One region of the Frateuria sp. GZRR35 genome, then DNA from elsewhere that is predicted to be linked to it. Evidence: predicted binding sites of a transcription regulator. Region 1 holds the regulator's gene; the other holds the start of a gene.
What was found. Region 1 encodes FliA, which starts transcription of late flagellar genes. Its sites were predicted from a motif close to TAAAGTTTNNCNNNCNNNGGCCGATAA; they were not measured.
Positions count from the first base shown of each region.

Region 2: ACFWZ3_RS02930 (GGDEF domain-containing protein) is a predicted target of FliA. The motif match lies at 1,368-1,394, and genes of this name have one in related genera.

Region 1 covers NZ_JBHZGL010000011.1:12,902-16,915, forward strand. The annotation lists gene ACFWZ3_RS12895 (chemotaxis protein CheA) at 1-724, opposite strand, end outside; gene ACFWZ3_RS12900 (protein phosphatase CheZ) at 737-1,378, opposite strand; gene ACFWZ3_RS12905 (chemotaxis response regulator CheY) at 1,375-1,782, opposite strand; gene ACFWZ3_RS12910 (RNA polymerase sigma factor FliA) at 1,828-2,631, opposite strand; gene ACFWZ3_RS12915 (MinD/ParA family protein) at 2,633-3,577, opposite strand; gene flhF (flagellar biosynthesis protein FlhF) at 3,574-4,014, opposite strand, start outside.
Region 2 covers NZ_JBHZGL010000002.1:86,916-90,929, reverse strand. The annotation lists gene ACFWZ3_RS02940 (hypothetical protein) at 1-199, opposite strand, end outside; gene ACFWZ3_RS02935 (class I SAM-dependent methyltransferase) at 442-1,221, opposite strand; gene ACFWZ3_RS02930 (GGDEF domain-containing protein) at 1,475-2,551, shown strand; gene ACFWZ3_RS02925 (hypothetical protein) at 2,702-2,866, shown strand; gene ACFWZ3_RS02920 (hypothetical protein) at 3,388-3,711, shown strand; gene ACFWZ3_RS02915 (pyridoxamine 5'-phosphate oxidase family protein) at 3,818-4,014, opposite strand, start outside.

The DNA.
Region 1 (4,014 bases):
GCGCGGCAGGCGGCGGCGCCGCTACCGGCACGGCACCGGGCGCGGCGCCCTTGCCATGCAGATTGTCGAGCAGGGCCTCGAATTCGTCGTCGGCGATGGTGTTGCCGACCGCCGGCGCGGCGTTTGCACCCGGCGCGGCGGTGCCGTGCAGGTTATCCAGCAGCGCTTCGAACTCGTCGTCGTTGATGGTCGCGGGAGCGGGCGCGGCCGGCGCCACGGTTCCCGGGGCGGCGGTGCCGTACAGGCTGTCCAGCAGCGCTTCGAACTCACTGTCGTCGATGCTGCCGTCGGCCGGCGGTGCGGCCACGGGCGCGGCGACCGGCGGCGGTGCCGGTGCGGGCGCCGCGCCGGGCATCAAACGCTTGAGCAGCGCCGGCGGCGGCATGTCCATGGACGCGCCGCTGCGCAACGCATCCATCATCGCGTTGAGCAGATCGAGCGCTTCGAGCAGCGCGTCCATTTTTGCCGAGTCCAGCACCAGCGCGCCGTTGCGGGCGACGTTGAGCAGGTCTTCGGCGTGATGGCACAGCTGCACCATCGGCTCGATGGCGAGGAAGCCCGCGCCACCCTTGACCGTGTGGAATGCCCGGAACACCGCGTTGAGCAGTTCGCCATCGCGCGGATTGGCTTCCAGCTCGACCAGTTGTTCCGACAGGCGCTCGACCAGTTCCCCGGCCTCGACCAGGAAATCGTCGCGCAGTTCGGCGTCGAGCGAGGGGTCCATCGCCGCCCCGCCTCAGAACCCGAATTCGCTGAGCAGGCGGTCCGCCTCGTCCTGGCCGGAGATCTTCTCCACCACCGGCGGCGGCTCGCGGCCGGACAGCGCGCCGGTCAGGCGAACCAGCTCCAGCAGCGAGGACTCCACCGACTCGATGAAGTTGACGACTTTCTTGATGCGCTGGCCGGACAGGTCCTGCCAGGACTGCGCCATCACCATGTCGTTGAGGCCATCGCGGCAGTTGCCGGCGAACGCACTGGCCTGGCGCGCCAGGTCGGCGACCGGATCGCACGGTGCGGCCGAGGCGAGCACCTGCTCGGCGCTCTGCGCCAGCGCGTCGGCCTCGGGGCTCATCCGTTCGGCGAAATCGATGCTGCGATGGGCCGCCTGCGCGCTCATCTCCAGCACGTCGTTCAGATGCTTGCGCACGTCGGCCACGCGGCCGGGCACGCCTTCCTGCGCCAGGTCGTTGCCGAGCCGGCTGACCGCGCCGTGCAGGTCGCGCGCGAGCAGGCCCAGCGCACGGAACAGGTGCTGTTCGCGCTGGCGCACCAGCGCGTCGAGCGCCTGCTCGAACGCAGCGCCATCGGCGCTGTTGAGCAGATCGTGCAGCTCGGCCGGCAGCGCGGTTTCGTCGAAGGTGGACAGGACGGCGCTCATGCGCTGGCTCCCGCGGCGGCAAGGCGCTCGAAGATCTTGGTGAGCTTCTCCTTCAGCGTGACCGCGTTGAACGGCTTGACGATGTAGCCGTTCACGCCCGCCTGGGCGGCGGCGATGATCTGGTCGCGGTTGTTCTCGGCGGTGACCATCAGCACCGGCAGGCCCTTGAGCGAGGGCTCAGCGCGGATCGCGCGCAACAGGTCGATGCCGGTCATGTTGGGCATGTTCCAGTCGGTCACGACCATGTCGAAGGGCTGGGTCTTCAGCATGGTCATCGCGTTGTTGCCGTCGTCGGCTTCCTGGATCAGCGTGTTGGTGAAGCCCAGCTCCACCAGCAGGTTCCTGACGATGCGCCGCATGGTGGAGAAATCGTCCACCACGAGGATTTTCATGTTCTTGTCCATTGGTTCCTCTTGGTAGGGAATGGGGAATGGTTGATCGTCAATGGTTCAGCGCGGGGCGGAGCGATCGGCCTGGGCACGCCGGCTTTTGCCTTTGCGATTGCCCATGTCCGATTCCTCGCTCCCGTCCCGCCAATCGCCCAGGCGCGCGCGCAGCCGCACGATCGCCTGGCCATGGATCTGGCACACGCGCGACTCGGTCACGCCGAGCACGGCGCCGATTTCCTTCAGGTTCAATTCCTGCTCGTAATAGAGCGACATGACCAGCTGCTCGCGCTCGGGCAGGCCGGAGATGCCGTCGATCAGCGCCTGGCGCAGACCTTCCTGCTCGATGCTCTCGGCCGGCCCCAGGTTGCCCTGGTCGACCACGTCGAAGGCGGGCGCGCCGTCGCCGTCATCCGGCGCGGTCAGGCTGAGCAGGCGCGCGCTGGCGGCATCGGCGAGGATCGCGTGGTACTCCTCCGCGCTCACGCCAAGCCGCTTGATCACCTCGGCGTCCTCGGCGTCGGCGCCGGTCTCGATCTCGATCTGGCGCACCACCTCGGCCACTTCGCGCACCTTGCGGTGCACCGAACGCGGGGTCCAGTCGGTCTTGCGCAGCTCGTCGAGCATGGCGCCGCGGATACGGATGCCGGCGTAGGTCTCGAAGCTGGCGGCGCGGTCGGTGGCGTAGTGCCGCGCGGCTTCCAGCAGCCCGATCATGCCGGACTGGATCAGGTCGCCCACGTCCACGCTGGGCGGCAGCCGGCCCATCAGGTGATAGGCAATACGACGCACCAGTGGCGCGTGCTGGCGCACCAACTCATCCGCACTCTGTTTTTGCAGCTGGAGATATTCCGATGCCACGCTCATGTCACCACCCCGACGCCGTCACGGCCTGGCCACCGAAAAAAGCGATGCGGTCCAGGCCCGCGCGCGCGGGTTCCTCCCAGTTATCGACCGCACCTGCCAATTGCTTGAATGCCTGCGACGAACGCGCTGCCGGCCACATGTCCACCACCGCGCTCTGGCGCCGGATGGCCTGCTTGAGCCGCTCGTCCTGCGGCACGAAACCCATGAAGTCCAGCACCACGTCCAGGAAGCGGTCGCTGACCTTGGCCAGCTTCTGGTGCAACGCGCGGGCCTCGCCCAGGTTGCGCACCAGGTTGGCGACGAAGCGGAACCGACGCACGCCGAAGTCGCGGGAGAGGACCTTGATCAGCGCGTAGGCGTCGGTGAGCGAAGCGGGCTCGTCGCACACCACCAGCACTACGTCGTCGGTCGCGGCGGCGAACATCGCCACGTTGTCCGACAGGCCGGCGGCGGTATCGACCAGCAGGTAGTCCGGTGGTTTGGGCAGCTCGTCAAACGCGCGGATCACCGCGGCATGTTCGCCGTTGCCCAGTTGCGCCAGCCGCCGCGCACCGGAGCCGCCGGGGATCACCTTGAGCCCGTGCGGGGCTTCCAGCACCAGCTCCTCCAGCGTGGCCGTGCCATCCAGGAGGTGGCCCAGGTGGCGCGAGGGCGCCAGGCCGAGCAGCACGTCGACGTTGGCCAGGCCCATGTCGGCATCCAGCAGCATCACCTCGTGCCCGGCCATCGCCAGGCTCATGCCGAGGTTGACCGCCACGGTGGTCTTGCCGACGCCGCCCTTGCCGCCGGCCACCGCGATCGCGCGGCAGCGGCGGCGCGGCGCGCCTGCATTGACCGCCTGGTGCGGCCGGTGCGGTGCAGGCGGCGCGCTGTCGCGCTCGCCCGTGATCGCGTTGAACATGTCTTTCAAGCCCCACGCCTGATTCATTGCAAGGATTCCGCTCATGCCTGCGCCACCATCGTCCCGAAGCGTTCGGCCAGCATCGCCTCGTCGGCGGCCGGCGTATTGCCCTTGAGCGCCTGCGCGGCGCGACATACCAGCAGGCGTGCGTCGGCGGCGGCGATGTCCTCGGGCACGCGCTGGCCGTCGGTGGTGTAGTCCAGCGCCAGCCGGTGGCGGATCAGCACCGACAGTGCGCCGCCGAGGCTGGGCGCCTCGTCGAGTTTGGTCAGGATCGCCGCGTGCGGCTTGACCGGCAGGTAGGCACGCACGGCGTCGTCCAGCGACTGCGCCTGCGCGTTGGCGGCCAGCACCAGGCAGGCGCGCAGTTCGCCGGCCTCGCGCAGCGCGTCCAGTTGTTCGGCCAGCCGCGGGTCGTTGCCGGCAAGGCCCGCGGTGTCGACCAGCACGGTGTGGCAGCCCTTCAGCAGCTGCAGCACCTG
Region 2 (4,014 bases), on a different contig from region 1:
ACTGGTACACGCAACTGATCCACAGGCGCTCTCCGGAGCCGACCCTCGTGGCCACGACATAGCCCCCGGGCGGCAGCCCAGCGGCGGCCGGGCTTTCCAATTGCTCGTAGCGCACCCCCGCGTGGGTGACAGGCGACACCCATGCCGGGCGGCCGCGGCTGGCTGAGAAGGCGGGCGGCGCGTCGGGAGGGCAGTCCATGTACTCGTCCTTGGAGGTTTTAGGGTTCGATTGCGGCACTTTAGCGCGAGGAAAGCCGGTCAGCCGCGTGAGCGGGAAAGCTCCCAGAAGGACACGGTATGCTTCGATGCCACGGCAGGCCTCCCAGCAATCCAACGCTACCTTTTGCAATCACCTGTGCCAATCGAATCAAGAATGAAGCGTGGCAAGGCAATCATCAGGGAAAGCGTCGACCCGCTTTGCTCTTGGCTTATTGGCGCCTGTCACGGTTTTACGAAGCGCAGTGTCATCCGGTCCGATTCGCCAATGGCCTGCATTTTCTTGTGCTCGCCATCGGGGCCGGCGAGGTTGGGTGGGAGGCGGTGGACGTTGACGTCTTCCGGGTCAGCCGGGTTGGCATTGATTTCGGAGACGCCATCGAGGCGGAAGCCGGTCTTCAAGGCCAGTCCGATGAGGTAGTCCTCGGGAATGCGATGCAGGGTGCGGGAACTTTGCTGTGCGTTGGCAAAAGGCTTGGCACGGTGCTCGACCACCCCGAACACGCCGCCGGGCTTGAGCACGGCGAACGCGGCCTTGAGCACCGCGGCAAGCGTATCCGGCCCCTGGTTGAGCCAGTCGTGCGTGTTGCGAAAGGTCAAAACCATGTCGGCAGTCCCGTCGGGGCCAAGCCGCACCTGCTCCGGTGGCGCGAAGTCGATGAGGGGGCCGACCTTTCCGTACACCGCCGGCGCCGCTTTGAGCTTGGCGGCAAACGCACTGGCGCCCGGCGCGGTTGCCTCGACCAGATGGCCGTGGGCGGCCAGGTAGGGCGCGAGGATCTCCGTATACCAGCCGCCGCCTGGCGCCAGCTCCACCACCGTCATGTCTGGCTTTAGACCGAAAAATTCCAGCGTTTGCACGGGATGGCGGTAGGCGTCACGCGCCTTGTTGGCGCCCGAACGCCAGCTACCCGCGGCCGCCTGCGGCAGGGAGATGGCGGCGGGCGTGGCGGGTTCGGCGGCAACGGCAAGGGGATGCAGGCCGACCAGCAGCGCGCTGATCAACCACGGGAACAGCTGGCAGGTACGGCGGATCATGGCGTGGACCTCCGGGGGGGGGGCATCCAAGCCTACTCCCCGGCCATCCCCGACGTCCGTAGCCGCGTCGGCTGGGCGTGGGTCCGTTGGTCGCGTCCCGTCCCATTGTTCGCTTTAGTGCACGCCCGCCCTGCCGATAACCGCGGGTACCCGCGTGAAAACGCCCGTCTGCCAAGGCGGCCTCCTCTACACTCGCCAGCGGACTTCTCGGACCTTCCGGATGCAAGCGCCCGACATTGACGATCGCTATGCACGGATGGCCGTGCTGTTCATGCTGTCGTTGGCGCTGCTGGGCGGGATCTGCGCCACCGCGATCCATTGGATGGCCCCGGTCCATCAGACGATGGACCTGATCGTGCCGCCCACGATCAGCGCGCTGTACGCCGGCCTGGTTATTGCCCTGACACGGCGTCCCCAATGGATCGTCAGCATCGCCCGGATCGCGCTGGTGGCCGGAGGGCTGGCGCTTGCGGCGCCGGCCTGGCTCTACACGCTGCAGGCCACCTTGACGCCCGGTACGCTGCTGGTCGACACCCTGCCGCCGGTGTCGTCGCTGTTCGTGGTTTTCCTGGTCATGCTGATGATCTTCGTCCCCGGCCGGCTTGCGTTTGTCCTGGCCGCGCTCGGCTGGACGACGATCGCGTTGCCGGTGCTGGTCTATCTGCTGTTCCATCGCGAGGAACTGTGGTCCGCGCGCGGCACGGATCTTTTGATGGCGTATGGACCGGTCAGCATCATGGCCGTCGTGTTGCTGCCGGTGCAGCGTGGACTGGCCGGCAAGATCCGGCGCTTGTCGACGGAGCGGCAGCGGATGGAAATGCTGCTTCATCGGGATCCGCTGACGGGCGCCCAGAGCCGGCTGCTCGGCGAACGGAGGCTGCGCGAAGCGTTGGACCGGGACGCGCCTGCCGGCGTGATCATGCTGGACCTGGACCGGTTCAAGGCGATCAACGACACCTATGGCCATCCTGTGGGCGATCGGGTGCTGCAGGCGGTGGCGAGTGGTTGCAAAGACCTGTTGCGCGGAGACGAATGCATCTCACGCTGGGGAGGCGAGGAGTTCCTGGCGCTCGTGCCCGACATCGACGCGTCCGGCCTATCGCAGGTGGCCGAACGCCTGCGTTCGGTCATCGCCGGCTTGCCGGTGGCGCCCGTGCAGGGGGTGACGGCCTCGTTCGGGGTAACCATGATCCAGCCTGATGACACGCTCGACACCGTGCTGCAGCGTGCGGACCGCGCGCTCTATCGCGCCAAGGAGCAGGGCGGCAATCGGGTGGAGGCGTCGTCCGGCGAATAAGCCGAATACCGGTCGAAACACCGAACTCAACCTGGCGCATAAAACCTGGTCAGATGCACCTTGGCGGGTGCCAGGGCAGCTCGGGTAGCACGTGCCACCGACGCCCCCGCTTTCAGTCGTGGGCCGGTATAGAGTCCGGGTGCCGAGCGCGTGCCAACGCTTCTGCCCGCTGGCAAACGTATGGCTGCACGCAAGGAACTCTCGCATGAGCGTTTCGTCAACGAAGGCGCGAAGAAAGCCCTGGATAAAAGCATCGCTGAAAACAACATCACCGGGATGAGCTTTCGTCGGGCGGACGTCGCCGGGGCCCTTTGAACAGGGAACGGGGCAGCGAGCCGAGGACCACTTACGGATGCACCGAGCTCAACCCGACGCACGTGCCATCGCGGTACGCCCGGTGATCTCACCGTCTCATCCGGCGGGAGGTGCGCCTGCGCAGCCTACCCGGACGGATGACGGTTCAAAGCACGCCGTCCTGGGCCTGGCAACTGCGCCTGGCGGACGGCAGATTCAGCGATGACTTTCCGGGGCGAACTGTTTTGACCGGCCACTGTGCTTCGGCAGCAGCCGCGAGATGGTGCGCGCTTTGCGTTGGCAATAGAAGCGCGAGCGCACGCGGCGCGCAACGAGGCGATACCGGACGTGTCGTCAATGCACGAAGCGCCTCCGAACGAGCCGTGTACGCTCGAAGCGTGGTTCGCTGACAGGTGCGCGCCCCTGCTTTGCGGCGATTCCTTTGCTGCGTGCTGCGGCCGTGGCCGCCGGTGCCGCCAGCGCTCGATCACCTTTCCTGAGCGGTCACGGTGTCAACCTGATTGCCCGCTCGGGAGCCGCCCATGTCCTCGGCACTCCGCCGCTTCATCACCGATCGCCAGGGCCGCGTCGTGGTGGCGCAACCTCCCAACGGGCCGATGCTCGCCTGGAGCGCGCTGGCGGTCGCGGCGCGCTTGTCCACCGGTTCCGGGCATTTCGTCCTGCCGCTCCTGCGTGACGCGACACTGGCCTGGTGGGCGGGGTTGGAACTTGTCGAAGGGGACAGCCCGTTCCGGCGTACGCTTGGCGGCGCGACCCTGCTTGGGTTGGCGGCGATGCGGCTGCACCGCCTGCCATTGGGCCAGGCCCGGGCAGGCCGCAGATCGGCGATTTCTTCTCGGGGCTGACGTTTCCACTGGCAAGGTTCGCCGCGTCAAGCCAGGCTACGGGCATGGGGCGGCGGATCGCCGAGCCAGGCGGGACCTGGCGGCCTCGCCCGCAACCGTGTTCCGCTCAGAGCCGGACCTGGCCGACGTTGTCCTGGTAGTCCTTCTTCGGATCGACGCCAAGCATCGCCTTGACCCCGGCGACCAGGCTGGAGCCTTCAAGCCAGATCTCGGCATCGGCCGGATCGAAGCGCAGCAGCACTAGTGTGGGATCGTCCTTGCCGCCTTCGTACCAAGCGGCGATGAAGGGGTTCCACAGGCGAT